Regions from separate parts of the Sphingomonas sp. 179-I 2A4 NHS genome, predicted to be linked through region 1. Evidence: riboswitches for the same ligand, from Rfam matches in the RefSeq annotation. Region 1 holds a riboswitch; the other holds the start of a gene.
What was found. Region 1 has a riboswitch for cobalamin ahead of ACH0CP_RS01040 (TonB-dependent siderophore receptor). Riboswitches for the same ligand answer to the same signal wherever they lie in the genome.

Region 1 (7,801 bases):
CGTTGTACCGCACGGTCAGCGTGCCGGAGAAGCGCTGGTCGGTGCTGAAGATCGTCGTGTTGAGGCTGGCCACATGCCGCGGGCGCCGAACCTCGTCGACGCCATTCTCGCGCGCCTTCAGATAGGTATAGGCCAGGTCGAACTTGATCTGCGGGATCGGCCGCGCGGAGGCGAAGAGCTCGACGCCATGCTGCTTCGACAAGGTGGTGCGATTCAGCGGCGTCGCGTCGAACGCAGGGGCCGGATAGGCGATGTAGATCTCGTTTTTCAGCCGGTTATCGAAATAGGTGACGCCGATCGTCCCCTTGCCGCCGGCCAGTTCCTGATCGACGCCGGCCTCCCATCCTTCCGACTTCTCCGGCTTCAGATCCGGATTGCCGATGTAGCGGCCGTCGGAATAGCCGAAGAGCTCGTAATAGCCCGGGTTCTTGACGCCCGTGCCATAGGCGCCGCGCAGCCGCAGGCCGATTGGCAGGCGGTAGCCGGCCTGCGCGCGCCAGGTGGTCACGTCCTCGAACCGGTCGTTCTCGTCCTGCCGCACGCTGGCTCCGGCGGACAGCGCATCGTCGACCGTCACTTCATACTGGCCGACAAACCCCCAGTTGGTCGTCGAGCGCCGCCCGTTGAACGCGAAGCCGCCGGGCGTGGTGTTCTGAAACTCCTCCCGCTCGTAATCAACCGCGCCAGTCAGCCGGTGCGCGACGCGATCATCGCCAAAGCGATAGCTCGTCTCGAACGTGACCTTGTACCGCCGGCCCTTGTCGCCGAAATCGAGCCCCGCAGCCGTGAAATTCTCGCGCGTCGTATCGGAAAACTGGCCCGTGAGGGCGTTGGTCCAGCGTCCATCTGCGAGCGACAATTCCGCCCGCGCCAGGCCATAGAAGGCCTCGCTGCGCGAATGGACGCCCGGGCTGTCGATCGTCTGGCCAAATAGCGGGCTTGCCGGATCATTGTCGCTGTCGTTGGTCAGCGCATCGGTATAGCCGTAGCGCCCGACGCCGATCAGCTTGAACGTGTCGGACGGCGTCCAGCTCAGCTTCGCGCTCGCACCGATGCTGGTTGCCCCGACATTGCGGCTGCCGCCGATCGCGCTGGGCGTGCCATCGGTGCGGTAGATCGAGCTCGACAACGCATAGTCCGCGGTATCGCTGAACCCCGCAACCCGTGCGCCGCCCGCAAAGGTGCCGAACGATCCGCCTTCCGCGCGGAGCAATATCCCCGGCGCCTCGCGCCCGGTCAGCGTGATGTACTGGATCACGCCCCCGATCGCGTCCGAGCCGTAAAGCGAGGATTGCTGGCCCCGCAGCACCTCGATCTTCGCCGCTTCGTCGGCGATCAGCGTGCCGAAATCGAACTCGCCCTGATAGGGGTCCGACGCTTCGATCCCGTCGACCAGCACCAGCACGTGGTTGCTCTCCCCGCCGCGCAGCCGCACCTGGGTGACGCCACCGACACCGCCAGTGCGGCTCACCGCCACGCCCGGCACGTCGCGCAGCACGTCGGAAACGATACGCGTCTGCCGCTCTTCCAGGTCCGCCGCGGTCAGCAGCGTCACCGATGCCGGCAGGTTACGCACCTCGACGCTGTCGCCGGAGCGCGATCCCGTGACGACAATATCGTTCCCGCTCGCGTCGGTGGTCGGCAGGGTGGGATTGCTCTGGGCGAGTGCCGGTGTGGCTGCAACGAGTGCGAACAGGGACACGAGCGGCTTCATCATGATCTTCTTCCCCGCGTCAGTTCCCGAACGCGCGGTCGGGGCCGCCCGCGCTTTGGCGGACGCCGGGGCACGACGGTGGGCAACGCGGGTGCCCGGGCGACGTGCGCCGATCGCAGCCCCGTGGCCGCGCAGCACTAGGACCGAGGCGAACAGATGCTCGCCCGCGGCCTTTCGTCGCTCGAACGGAAGAGATCCGTGCCTCCGCCATCCCCTGAGCGCGAGACATGAGCGACAGCGCTGGCAGGTCTCCTGGCTCGCGGGTCGTCGCTCGAAACACGCCTTCCCGGGATCATCCCAGTGGCTGGCCGGACGAGACCGCCGGCGCCTGTGCTTCTCACTCACCGCTTACAGTTGCAGGGACAGCCGCGGAATTGAGGGGCACGCCCCTCGCACCGCATTCCCGTTTTCAGCCCCGTCAAAGGGCACCGGCGCGATCTTCGGGCCCGGGCACGCCCGGATCCGGCGGCGCCTGTAATCGAAACGCGCGATGGCGTACAATGCAAATCGCGCTCGGCAGCGGGAGCCGTTCCGCCGTCCGCCCGTTACCTTGCGCATCGGGGCGCACTTGGGAGGATATCGGATGAAGGCAGCGGACGTATTCACCAAGCTTCCCCTCGAGCTGAAGCCCGATCCGTCCCGCACCGTCATCCGCCCGTTCAGCTTCGCCTATCCCGAAGCGTTCGCGCGTGGCCGGCCGCCGCGCATGCAGGAGGTGGTGCAGCGGCTCCTCGCACTCAGCCCGGCGATGCGACGGCGGATGCGCACCCTGCTTGCCATCCCGATGCACGAACGACACGACAATGCGGACGAGACGTTCCTGCGCCGCTTCAATTCGGTCTGCGAGGAGATCGGCCTTGATCCGTCGCTGTCGGAAACTGATCGACTGCTGATCGGCGCCTATTTCAGCCAGGAATATGCCTTTGAATCCGCGGCGCTTTTCAATCCCAGCATCGTGCGCCTGCCAGACGCCGACGTGACGGACGACAAGATGCCGTTCCTCCTCTCACTACGCGGGATCGGTGAGGGCCATATTTCATCCGTCACCTTCCGCACCGGAACCTGGGACGGCGGGACCGACGTGGTGATCGATCCCGCGAGCCAGCACGGCACACCGCCGCGGCTCGATGGCGTCATCGACGGGTGGTCGCATCTGATGTGCGATGAAAGCGACGACGTGTCCGAAACCGTCATCTTCCCGGTTCTCCCAAGCCAACGACAGGGCGTTGAGGACCTGCGCATGGTGAACTTCACCGACGATGATGGCTCCAAGAGCGTGATTGGCACCTACACTGCGTTCGACGGCGTCAAGGCCACGCAGGAGCTGCTGCGCGGGGTTGACCTTCGCACCTTCCAGATGCGCGCGCTGACGGGGGCGATGACGGCCTACAAGGGCATGGCGCTGTTTCCGCGGCGCATCGACGGCAAGTTCGTCATGCTCGGCCGACAGGATAACGAGAACATCTGGCTGCTGCGGTCGGACGATATCAGCCACTGGGACGAAGGGGAACGGATCATGGCTCCGAAATATCCCTGGGAGTTCGTTCAGCTCGGCAATTGCGGCTCCCCGATCGAAATCGACGAAGGCTGGCTGGTGTTCACCTATGGCGTGGGGATGATCCGCGGTTATTGCGTCGGCGCCTGCCTGCTCGACAAGTCTGATCCGTCGAAGGTGCTGGCACGCACGCCCTCGCCCCTATTGTTCCCCAGCGCCGAGCAGCGCGGCGGCTATGTCCCGAACGTCACCTACAGCTGCGGCGCGCTTCGCCATAAGCGTAACATCCTGCTGCCCTATGCGATTGGCGACGAGTATAGCGCCTTTGCGGTCGGCAAGGTCGATGACATCCTGTCGGTGATGGAGCCGGCCTGAGCGTGGCGAACGGCAACCGCAGCAGCGCCTGATCCGTTCGCCTGATCATGGCCGTTACCGACATCGCAACCCGCACCTACGATCACGCCTTCCGGCTCGATCCGATCGTCCGAAGCCTGCTCGATACGGATTTCTACAAGCTGCTGATGCTGCAGATGATCTGGCGGCTGCACCGCGACGTGAACGTCACGTTCGAACTGATCAACAGGTCCGGCGCCGTTCGGCTCGCCGACATCATCGACGAGGGCGAGCTTCGCGCGCAGCTCGATCACGCCCGCACGATCCGCTTCACGAAGAAGGAACTGATCTGGCTCGCCGGCAACAGCTTCTACGGCGAGCGCCGCATGTTCGCGCCCGATTTCCTCGCCTGGCTCGCCGATTTCCAGCTGCCGGGATATGAACTGTCGCGTGCGGACGGCCAGTTCCAGCTGCGCTTTGCCGGCCCGTGGACAGACACCACCATGTGGGAAATCCCGGCGCTCGCCATCGTTAACGAATTGCGCGCGCGGGCGACGCTCCACGGCAAGGGCCGGTTCGCGCTCGACGTCACCTATGCGCGCGCCAAGGCGAAGCTCTGGGCCAAGGTCGAGCGGCTGCGCGCACTCCCCGATCTCGCCATCTCGGATTTCGGCACCCGGCGCCGGCACGGCTTCCTGTGGCAGCGCTGGTGCGTCGAGGCGCTGAAGGAAGGTCTTGGCGATCGGTTCATCGGCACGTCGAACGTGTTGCTCGCGATGGACAATGATCTCGAGGCGATCGGCACCAATGCGCACGAACTACCCATGGTGGCGGCCGCGCTCGCGCCCGACGATGCGGCCCTCGCCCAGTCACCCTATCAGGTGCTGGAGGAATGGCGCGGCCAATATGCCGGCAACCTGCTGATCGTCCTTCCCGACACCTATGGCACCAGCCGCTTCCTCACCGACGCGCCCGACTGGGTCGCGGACTGGACCGGCTTTCGCCCGGACAGTGCGCCCCCGGTCGAGGCGGGCGAGGAGATCATCGCCTGGTGGCAGGAGAAGGGCCGCGATCCACGCGAGAAGCTTCTGATTTTCTCGGACGGCATGGACGTCGAGTCGATCGAGCGCGTCCGTCACCACTTCGCGGGGCGCGTGCGGACCAGCTTCGGCTGGGGTACCAACCTCACCAACGATTTTCGCGGTTGTGATCCGGACGGGCATCCGGGGCTGGAGCCCATCTCGCTCGTCTGCAAGGTCACCAGCGCCAACGGCCGGCCGGCGGTCAAACTATCCGACAACCCCGCCAAGGCATCCGGCGACCCGGCGGAGATCGCGCGTTATCTGCGCGTGTTCGGCGCCTCAGGCTACGCCGCGCACACGCCCGAGGTCTGAGCGCGTCAGCCCTCGTGCAGCTGACTCAGCGTCCGCCGGACCGCATCGTGCCAGCCAGCGACGAGCGGCGCCCGCGTCTCGGGGCTCATCGACGGCGCAAAGCTGCGCTCCCGGGACCACAGGCCAGCCAGTTCGTCGAGGCCTGACCAAACACCAGTCGCCAGTCCCGCATGGAAGGCCGCGCCACGCGCGGTCGTCTCCAGATCGGTCGGCCGCTCCACCGTCATGTCGGTGAGATCCGCGAGAAAACCGCAGAGCCAGTCGTTCGCGGCCATGCCACCATCGACACGCAGCAGCTTTGGCCGGCCGCCGCCATCGGCCGCCATGGCTTCGGCAAGGTCGAGCGTCTGGTAGGCCACCGCCTCCAGCGCCGCCCGCGCCAGGTGCGCCGCCGTCGTATCCAGCGTCAGCCCGTGGATCGAGCCCCGCGCCTCCGGGTCCCAATGCGGGGCGCCAAGCCCGACGAAGGCCGGCACCATATAGACGCCGTGGCTGTCCGCGACGCGCGTCGCCATGTCGTTGGTCTGGCTGGCGTGCGTGATGATGCCGATGCCGTCGCGCAGCCACTTGATCGCCGCGCCGGCGACGAAGATCGAGCCTTCCAGCGCATAGATGGTCTTGCCGCCCAGCCGATAGGCGGGTGTCGTCAGAAGCCGGTGCTTCGATTCCACTGCCTCCGCGCCGGTATTGAGCAACATGAAACAACCGGTGCCATAGGTCGATTTGGCGGTCCCGCGATCGAAGCAGGCCTGACCGAACAAGGCGGATTGCTGGTCCCCTGCCATCCCGGCAATTGGGATCGGCGCGCCAAACAGGTCGGCATCCGTGGTGCCGTAGAGGTGCGCATTGTCGTGCACCTCCGGCAGCAGTGACATCGGCACGCCGATCGCGCGGCACAATTCCTCGTCCCAGCTGCTGCGATGGATATCGAACAGCATCGTGCGGCTGGCGTTGGTGACGTCGGTCGCATGCACCTTCCCGCCGGTCAGCCGCCACAAGAGGAAACTGTCGATCGTGCCGAACGCGAGCTCGCCGCGCTCGGCGCGTGCCCGCGCGTCCGGCACATTGTCCAGCATCCACGCTATCTTGGTGGCTGAGAAATAGGGATCGATCAGCAGGCCCGTGCGGGCGCGGATCAGATCCTCAACGCCGTCCGTGCGCAGCTGCGTGCACAAGGCCGCGCCGCGCCGGTCCTGCCAGACAATGGCATTGTGGATCGGCACGCCAGTGGCGCGGTCCCAGATCACCGCCGTTTCGCGCTGGTTGGTGATGCCGATCGCGGCAATTGCCTGGAGTGACACCCCACTCTTCTCGATCGCCTCACGCGCGGTCGCCAGCGTGTCGCGCCAGATGTCTTCGGGATCATGCTCCACCCAGCCATGCGCCGGATAATGCTGCGCAAACTCGGTTTGCGCGATCGCGACGCGGCGCGCGGCATCATCGAACAGCACGCTACGCGTAGAGGTCGTCCCCTGATCGATCACCAGAATGTGGGACGCCATTTACACCTCCATCGACTTTCGAAACGAACCTCGCGCGCTTTCGTACGAACGTCAACGCTTTCATTTGCTGACCGCTTCCCTATGTTGCCTACACCAGTTCGGAGCAAAGATGATGGCGGCAAGCGCCGTAGGAAGTGCCGACGGCGGCACGGTCGACCTGCTGATCGTGGGCGGCGGAATCAACGGCGCGGGCATCGCTCGCGATGCGGCGGGCCGCGGCCTGTCGGTGCTGCTGGTCGAGCAGGACGATCTGGCAAGCCACACCTCGTCCGCCTCCACGAAGCTGATCCATGGCGGCCTGCGCTATCTCGAATATGGCGAGTTCCGCTTGGTGCGCGAGGCGCTGATCGAGCGGGAGCGGCTGCTCGGCATGGCGCCCCACATCATCTGGCCACTCGAATTCGTCCTGCCGCAAACGCAGTCGCCGCGTCCGGCCTGGATGGTTCGCCTCGGCCTCTTCCTCTACGATCATCTCGGCGGGCGAGAGAAGCTGCCCGGCACCCGCACCGTGCGGCTCGAACGCTCGCCGCTTGGCGACGGGCTCGCGACGCCTTCGGGCAAGGCGTTCGTCTATTCTGACTGCTGGGTGGAAGACAGCCGTCTGGTCGTGCTGAACGCCATGGATGCTGCTGCCCGCGGCGCCCGGATCGAAACGCGCACGCGGATGGTGTCCGCCCGTCGCACGGACAGCGGCTGGATCGCTACCATTGCCGATGCACGCGACGAGCGCGAGGTACGCGCCCGCGTCCTCGTCAACGCAGCCGGCCCTTGGGTTGCGGACGTGCTCGGCCGCGTACCCGACGCGCGCACCGACCGCGGCGTCCGGCTGGTCAAGGGCAGCCACATCATCGTGCCGCGACTGTATCACGGCGATCACGCGTTCATGCTGCAGAACCCGGACCGCCGGATCGTGTTCGCTATTCCGTACGAGCAGGATTACACGCTCGTCGGCACGACCGACGAGGTGTGGAACGAGCCCCCGGCCAAGGCGTCGATCAGCGCTGACGAAACCACGTATCTGCTCGAAACGGTGCGGCGCTACTTCGCCCGGCCAGTTAGCGAGAGTGATATCCGCTGGACCTACGCCGGTATCCGGCCGCTCTATGACGACAAGTCGTCGAACGCCTCGGCCGTCACCCGTGATTACGTGCTCGACCTCGACGCCGGCGAAGGGCGGGCCCCTATGCTGAGCATCTTCGGCGGCAAGATAACGACCTATCGCAAGCTCGCCGAACACGCGCTCGAAGAGCTCGCTCCCTTCTTCCCGGATGCCGGCAATTCATGGACAGCGGGCGCCACGCTTCCCGGTGGGGACATGCCGGATGCTGACTTCGACCGCTTCGTCGCATCGCTGCAGGCCGCG
Region 2 (7,801 bases), on a different contig from region 1:
CTCTCCCCGAGGCTTGCAGCCTTGTGGGCAGATCATTCACGCTCTTGATGAGTGTCGTCAGAATCTCCGCGGCCTCGCCGCGGGTCGCGATCCGCGCACCGTACAGGACGAGCGCTAAACCGTTGTCGGATTGATCAGCTGAAGCGCTGCAGCGGGAGGACGTGCCCCGCGGCGATGAAATAGTTCTCATCCATGTAGCGCGCGATTGCCTGGTTCACGCGGCCTGCGGCATCGCGGAAGCGGCGGCCGAGGGGATGCTCGGGCACGATGCCGAGGCCGACCTCGTTGGTGACAATGGCAAGCGGCAGCGGCGACCCTGTGATTGCCCCGAGAAGATCGGCGGTGTGCCCCTCGATGTCTGCTTCAGCCATCATCAGGTTCGACAGCCACAAGGTCAGGCAATCGACCATGATCGCGCCGCCGGTGACGGATCGGATCGCATCCGGCAGCGCGACCGGGCATTCGACGGTGCGCCAGCGCCCGCTTCGCTCCGCCTGGTGATGGGCGATACGCTCGGCCATTTCTGCGTCGCCCGCCTCTGCCGTGGCGAGATAATGAAGCGGGCCTGGATGGCGCTCGGTAGCATGGAGCGCGAGGCGGCTTTTGCCTGAGCGGGCACCGCCGAGGAACATGATCTTCACGATGGTCTTGCCTTCCGCTCCGCTGATCCGATAGGGCGCCAGCGCGACAGGTTTCCAGAGATGGAATCAAAAGGGAATCCGGACGCGAGCGTCAAGCTCGCCATCCGGAGCTGTCCCCGCAACTGTGACCGGCGAGCGTTGCTCCTCGTGTGCCACTGGATCGATTGCGATCCGGGAAGGCCGAGCAAGGCGATGACCCGGGAGCCAGGAGACCTGCCTGTCGCGGTTGTCCTTCGCGCGGACGGGGTGTTCCGGGCGATCGAGGTTCTTCCTCGCGTGACGACGTCGTTGGGGTCGTGCGCGACGGAACAGCTGTTCCGCGAAGCCGTGGCGCGTGCCCCGTTGTTGATGCGAGGGGGAAACGCCTTGGAAAATCGTGCCTATCTGATCCTGCTGCCGTGCATTGCGGCGGCCACGCCTGCACTTGCGCAAAGCGCCCAATCCACGTTCGGCCTTGAGCAGGCGACTGCCGGCGGGGAAGATATCCTCGTCACGGCCAACCGCGCGGCGCGCCCTGCCTCCACGATCGGCCAGGCAGTGACGGTGCTGGATGCCGAGACGATCGAACGGCGGCAGGCAACGATCGTATCCGACCTGTTGCGCCAGACGCCCGGTGTCACCGTCGTCCGCAATGGCGGCGCTGGCACGTCCACATCGGTCAATATCCGCGGGGCGGATAGCGACCAGACGGTCGCGCTGATCGACGGGATCAAGCTCAACGATCCGTCCTCCACGGGGGGCGGGTTCAACTTCGGCAATCTGCTGATCGGCAACATTGCGCGCATCGAGGTACTACGCGGCGCACAGTCCGTATTGTGGGGCAATCAGGCGATCGGCGGCGTGGTGAACCTGATCACGCGCCAGCCGACGGAGGAACTGGCGGTCAACGCCCGCGCCGAGGGCGGATGGCATAATAGCGGCCAGGCCTATGCAAATGTCTCGGGCAAGTCGGGGCCGGTTTCGGCAAGCCTCGGCGGCGGTTATTTCACGACGGATGGGGTCTCGACCTTCGCAGCTGGGAGCGAGCGCGACGGCTTTCGCAACTATACCGGGAACGCGAGCCTGGGGATCGAACTGGCCAGCAACGTCTCGCTGGACCTGCGCGGTTTCTACGGCAACGGCCGGACCGACATCGACGGCTTCCCGGCGCCGAGCTTCACGTTCGGCGACACGCGGGAATTTGGCGATAGCGAGCAGTGGGTTGCCTATGCCGGCTTGAATGCAGCGCTGTTCGACGGCCGCTTCCGCAACCGCTTTGCGTACGCCCGGACCGAGACGGACCGGCGCAACATCGATCCGGACGGCACCCCGACCGAGACCTTCCGCGGGATCGGCCGTAACGAGCGGCTGGAATACCAGGGCACGGCCGATCTCGGCTCTGCCGTCTTCACCACGTTCGGCGCCGAGCGCGAAGTCTCGCGCTTCTCCTCGTCGAGCTATGGCGGCCCCGTGACGCGCGGCCGCGCGCGGATCTTCAGTGTCTATGGCCAGTTGGTGGTGACGCCGATCGGCGGGCTGACCGCGACCGCCGGGCTGCGGCACGACGACCATAATGTGTTCGGCGGCGCGACGACCTTTGCGGGCAGCGCTGCTTACTCACCCAATGGCGGCGCGACGACGGTGCGCGCGAGCTATTCGGAAGGGTTCAAGGCGCCGACGCTGTACCAGCTGCAGAGCGAATATGGGAATGGCGCGCTTCGGCCGGAGCGGTCGCACGACTGGGATGCGGGGATCACGCAGCGGGCGCTAGGCGGTGCGCTGGAGGCGAGCGCGACGTACTTTCATCGCAAGTCCTCCGACCTCATCACCTTCATTTCGTGCCCACCGCCGCGGACCGGGATATGCGCCGGCCGGCCAAGCGGCACCTACGACAATATCGCGCGGACGGTTGCACAGGGCGTCGAGGCGACGCTGCTGCTGCGGCCGACCAACGACTTCACGGTGAGTGCGAGCTACACCTACCTCGACGCGAAGAACCGGTCGGTCGGCACGGCGAACTTCGGGCGCGATCTGGCGCGTCGGCCCGACACCAGCGTGACGGTGAACGCCGATTATCGCTGGCCGCTCGGCCTGACCACCGGCGCGACGATCACCGCCGTTGGCGACAGTTTCGACAATGCCTCCAACGCGCGGCGGCTGGACGGTTATGTCATCGCCGACGTGCGGGCCGCCTTCCCGATCAACGAGCATCTGGAGCTGTACGGCCGCATCGAGAATGCGTTCAACGAGCGCTATCAGACGGTCTACCAATATGGTCAGCCGGGGCGCGGTGCATTCGCCGGCGTACGCCTGACGTACTGAGGCGATGACCGACGCGCGCGCCCTCGCCACGTTCTGCGCCCATGGTGGGCGCGTGGGGGAGGCGCGCGCGCTGTTCGGCCGCGAAGACTGGATCGATCTTCCAACGAGGTGTGCCTCGCGGACGTGAAGCGCTGTTCACCAGCCTCTTCCGTGAAGATGCGGGGGCGGACTATGGAGGTGGCGTTCCAGTATCGCGCACTGCTGATGCGGTTCTGCTTACCCTACCCGGGATCACGCCATTTATGCCCTTCCTGCTCGTCCGCCCCGCGGCGCTTCTGGGCAGCACAACAATCTGTCTTCTGTTCCTGTGGTGGATCAGGCGCTTCCTGCAGCAACGGATCGGGGGGAGCACGGGCGATTGCCTGGGCTTCGCGGCTTACATGGGCCAGCTTTCCGTGCTGCTCTGCGGGGCAGTGCGGTGAGCGGGCGCGTCCTCCTCGTCCGCCATCCGCCGGTTGCCAAGGCCTGGGCCGGTCGTTGCTATGGCCGATCCGACATGGGTTGGAGCCGCGAGGGGATGCGGATGGCGGGCGAGCTGGCCGACCGGCTGGCGGCGGAGCCGCACTCGCTCATCGTCCATTCGGGGGCGATCCGAACGCGTCAGCTGGCCGAAATGGTGCGCAAGCGCTCAGGCCGGCCGGTCGTTTCCGATCCGCACTGGCTGGAACGCGATTTCGGTGGGTGGGAAGGGCGAAGCTGGACCGCGATCTGGCGCGAAACGGGTGCGCTGATGGACAAGATGATGACGGCGCCCGCGACCTTCCGCCCCGGCGGCGGCGAAACGGGCGCGGCGCTGATGCGGCGCGTTCATGCCGCCTGGCGCGACCTCAGCGATCGCGAGGATATCGTGGTGGTGACCCATGGCGGCCCGATCGCGGCGCTGCGGGCGCTGCTGACCGGCCATCCGCTGGAAAAGATGATCGAGCTGGTGCCGCCCCATGGCGCGATCATCGAAGTGCGGCGTGACGGCTCGTCGGCGCCGCGCGAGCTGTAAGAGCGTCGCGGCGGCGCCGATCAGATGCGGCGAGCGAGGGCAGGGAAGGCGGCCTTGAAGGCGGCGACCTTCGGCTTGTCCCAGCGGACGATATAGGGGTGATTCGGGTTGCGATCGTAGAATTGCTGGTGGGACGCTTCCGCCGGGAAGAACTGGCCGGTTTCCAGCTTGGTGACGATCGGCTTCGGGAACGCCTTCGCACGGGTCAGCTGCGCGATATAGGCGCTGGCGACTTGCCGCTGGGCAGCGTTCTGCGGGAAGATCGCCGAGCGGTAACTGGGGCCGCGATCGGGGCCCTGCCCGTTCACCTGCGTCGGATCATGCGCAATCGCGAAATAGACCCGAAGCAGCGTCGCATAGCTGACCTGGCGGGGATCGTAGACGATGCGGATGGCTTCGGCGTGGCGCGTGCCCTCGGTCGACACAGCGGCATAGTTCGCGGAGGCCCGGTCGCCACCGGCAAAGCCGGACGTAACCGAGCGCACGCCTTTGACGCGTTCGAACACCGCTTCCATGCCCCAGAAGCAGCCGCCGGCGAGGACGGCGGTCTGGAGACCGGGGGCGGGAGGAATGTCGCGCTGCGCAGCCGGGATCGGCACGGCGCGCTCGGCGGCGACGGGGGCGCTGCAGGCGCTGGCGGCTGCGGCGGCAAGTAGCGGGATCAGGAAGCGACGCATGACGCCGATATGGGGAGCCCCTGAACGGAGCGGAAGATCAGCGTACCTGCTCGATCGGCGCGCCGGTGACCGGATCGGTGACGGGCGTCAGTGCGAACAGGCCAACGGCGCCGAGCACGAACCCGCCGGCGAACTGCCACAGGAAGCTGGATTTGAGAAAGCGGGTCATCGTCTTGGCTCTTTTATTCGTTGATCCGATGGCAACTTCTGCCACCGGTTTGCTGAACGATGCATGGAAGCGCCGTTCATCGTGGGTTGCGATATAGGTACGCCCGTCTTTCGACTGAATGTCGAAGCGGGAAAGCAATCGTTTCCGATGTCACACCAATGATTGGTGCCAGCTTCTATTGCACTGGCACCGAACGAGGATCAGCGCAGCATGGCGCAGGCCTGCTGAATGCGGGTGCATGCCTCGCGAAGCACGTCCTCACCCGTGGCATAACTGATGCGCATTGCCGGGGAGAGGCCGAAAGCCACGCCCTGCACGGCGGCAACCCGCGCTTCTTCCAGCAGATATCCGACAAAGTCACTGTCGGTCTCGATCTTCTGTCCCTTCGGCGTCGTCTTGCCGATGAGGCCGGAGACTTCGGGATAGACGTAGAAGGCGCCTTCCGGCGTCGGGCAGGTGATACCGGGCGTGTCGTTCAGCATGCCGACGACGAGATCGCGGCGCGCCTTGAACGCGGCGTTGCGCTCGGCGAGGAAGGACTGGTCGCCGTTCAGCGCCGCCGTCGCCGCAGCCTGAGCGATCGAGCAGGGGTTGCTGGTCGATTGCGACTGGAGCTTCGCCATCGCCTTGATCAGCCACTGCGCGCCGCCGGCGAACCCGATGCGCCAGCCCGTCATCGCATAAGCCTTGGAGCAGCCGTTCACCGTCAGCGTGCGCTCGTAGAGCGACGGGCAGACCTCAGCGATCGTGGCGAACTGGAAATCGTCATAGACGATATGCTCGTACATATCGTCGGCGAAGATCCAGACGTGCGGATGGCGTTCCAGCACCTCGCCCAGTGCCTTCAGCTCGGCGGCGGTGTAGGCGGCGCCGGTCGGGTTCGACGGCGAATTCAGGATCAGCCACTTGGTGCGCGGCGTGATCGCGGCCTCCAGCATCGCCGGCGTCAGCTTGTAGCCATGTTCCGGCCCGGCCGCGACGACGACGGGCGTGCCGCCGGCGAACTGAACGACATCCGGATAGCTGACCCAGTAAGGGGCGGGCACGATCACCTCGTCGCCCGCCTCGACCGTGGCGACCATGGCGTTGAACAGGGTGTGCTTGCCGCCGACGTTCACGCTGATCTGGGCGGGCGTGTACTCAAGGCCGTTGTCACGCTTGAACTTGGCGGCGATCGCGCTCTTCAGCTCGGGCGTGCCATCCACGTTGGTGTATTTCGTCTGGCCGCGGCGGATCGCCTCAATCGCGGCTTCCTTGACGAAATCGGGCGTGTCGAAATCAGGCTCGCCGGCGCCCAGGCCGATAACGTCGATGCCGGCACGCTTCAGCTCCTGCACCTTGGTGGTGATCGCCAGGGTCGGCGATGGGCTGATGCGATCGAGCGCGGCGGACGTCTTCATGATGGGGCGGCTCCTGTAAGCGCCGCGGGCTATAGCGACCGCTGATCCGATTTCGCAACTGCGAGCAACGCAGGGATCAAACCGCGCAACGCATTTCCGACGAAAAGTTCCCCGGAAAGATCGGCGGTGGTCAAATCCTGTTCCACCGCACGGCCGGACTCGATCAGCTCCTCGCGTAGCACGCCCGGCAGCAGGCCGCGGCGGAGCGGGGGCGTCAGCAACACGCCGTTGCGGCGGAGGAAGACGTTCGTGAAGCTGCCTTCCGTCACGAAGCCCTCGGGATCGAGGAACACGATCTCGGCCGTCCCCGCGGCGCGGCGCGCGGCATCGTAGAAGCTGCGATCGCTGGTCTTGTGGCGCAGGCGATAGTCGCGGCAGTCGACCGGTAGCGGCGCGACCGCGATGGCGAGCGGGCGATCCGACAGGGCGGGCATGGGCGCCACCTCAATCGCGATCCGGCCCGCGGCGCTGGCGACGAGGCGGATCTTGGCCGGCTGGCGCAAGCGGAAGGTCGCAGCCTGAAGCTCGTTGCGGGCATCGTGCCGATCGAAGGCGAAGCCAAAGGTAAGCGCGCTGCGCTTCATGCGCGCCAGATGCCGCTCGGCCAGCACGATGCCGGCGTCTGGATCGAACGCCATGGTCTCGATCAGGTCCGGCGGGCGCTGACCATGGGTGAGAAAAGCGCCCTTGGCGAGCGCCTCGTCCCACTCCGCGTCGGCGCGGCTATCCGCGACGATGCCGCCGCCGAGGCCGAGCGTTGCGTGATCCTCGTCCGCATGGATGGCGAGGGTGCGGATCGCGACGTTGAATTGTGCGCTGCCGCCGGGATCGAAGCGCCCGATCGCGCCGGTATAGGCGCCGCGGGGGGAATGTTCGACATCACCGATGACTTGCATCGCGCGTACCTTTGGGGCGCCGGTGATCGAGCCGCACGGGAACAGCGCCGCCAGCACGTCGACGGCGTCCTGCCCCGGCGCGAGCGTGGCGGTGACAGTGGAGGTCATCTGGTGGACGGTGGGATAGGGTTCGACCGCAAAGAGTTCGGGCACGGCGACGCTGCCAGCGATCGCGACGCGCGAGAGATCGTTGCGCATCAGATCGACGATCATGAGGTTCTCGGCGCGCTGCTTCTCGTCGCTGGCAAGGTCGTCCGCGACGGCAGCGTCGACCTCGGGATCGGCGTGCCGGCGGGCGGTGCCCTTCATCGGGCGGCAGGTCAGCGTTCCGCCGTCGAGGCGGAAGAAGAGCTCCGGCGAGAAGGACAGGAGCGTGTCCTGACCGGTGGCCACGATCGCGCCCCAGCCGGCCTGCGCGCGGCGGCGTATCGCCGAATAGGCGGCGAGCGGATCGCCGAGGATCGACACCGATGCGCGGAAGGTGAGGTTCGCCTGATAGATGTCACCGGCCGCGATCAGATCGAGCACTTGGGTCAGTGCTGCGTCATAGTCAGTGCGCGTGATCGCGGGCTGGGGCTCGCCGATCCAGGCGCCGGACGGATCGGGGAGCCAGGTTTCCGGGTCAGCGATTTCTTCCATCGCATCGAACAGGCCGAACCAGAGGAGCGGCATCGCGATCGAGCCGGGCGTGCCCGCGCGTGGCTCGAAGGCGACACCTGCTTC

Region 2: it holds a riboswitch for cobalamin, as region 1 does, so the genes downstream of both, ACH0CP_RS06110 (TonB-dependent siderophore receptor) here and ACH0CP_RS01040 (TonB-dependent siderophore receptor) in region 1, are expected to answer to the same signal.

The regions. Positions count from the first base shown of each region.
Region 1 is NZ_JBIQFL010000001.1:225,261-233,061, reverse strand. It holds gene ACH0CP_RS01040 (TonB-dependent siderophore receptor) at 1-1,717, opposite strand, end outside; cobalamin riboswitch at 1,939-2,162, opposite strand; gene ACH0CP_RS01035 (glycoside hydrolase family 130 protein) at 2,298-3,584, shown strand; gene pncB (nicotinate phosphoribosyltransferase) at 3,632-4,936, shown strand; gene glpK (glycerol kinase GlpK) at 4,942-6,438, opposite strand; gene ACH0CP_RS01020 (glycerol-3-phosphate dehydrogenase) at 6,551-7,801, shown strand, end outside.
Region 2 is NZ_JBIQFL010000003.1:163-7,963, forward strand. It holds gene cobU (bifunctional adenosylcobinamide kinase/adenosylcobinamide-phosphate guanylyltransferase) at 135-632, opposite strand; cobalamin riboswitch at 673-877, shown strand; gene ACH0CP_RS06110 (TonB-dependent siderophore receptor) at 1,008-2,942, shown strand; gene ACH0CP_RS06115 (adenosylcobinamide-GDP ribazoletransferase) at 2,984-3,364, shown strand; gene ACH0CP_RS06120 (histidine phosphatase family protein) at 3,361-3,936, shown strand; gene msrA (peptide-methionine (S)-S-oxide reductase MsrA) at 3,957-4,613, opposite strand; gene ACH0CP_RS06130 (hypothetical protein) at 4,651-4,782, opposite strand; gene ACH0CP_RS06135 (pyridoxal phosphate-dependent aminotransferase) at 4,983-6,182, opposite strand; gene pabB (aminodeoxychorismate synthase component I) at 6,212-7,801, opposite strand, start outside.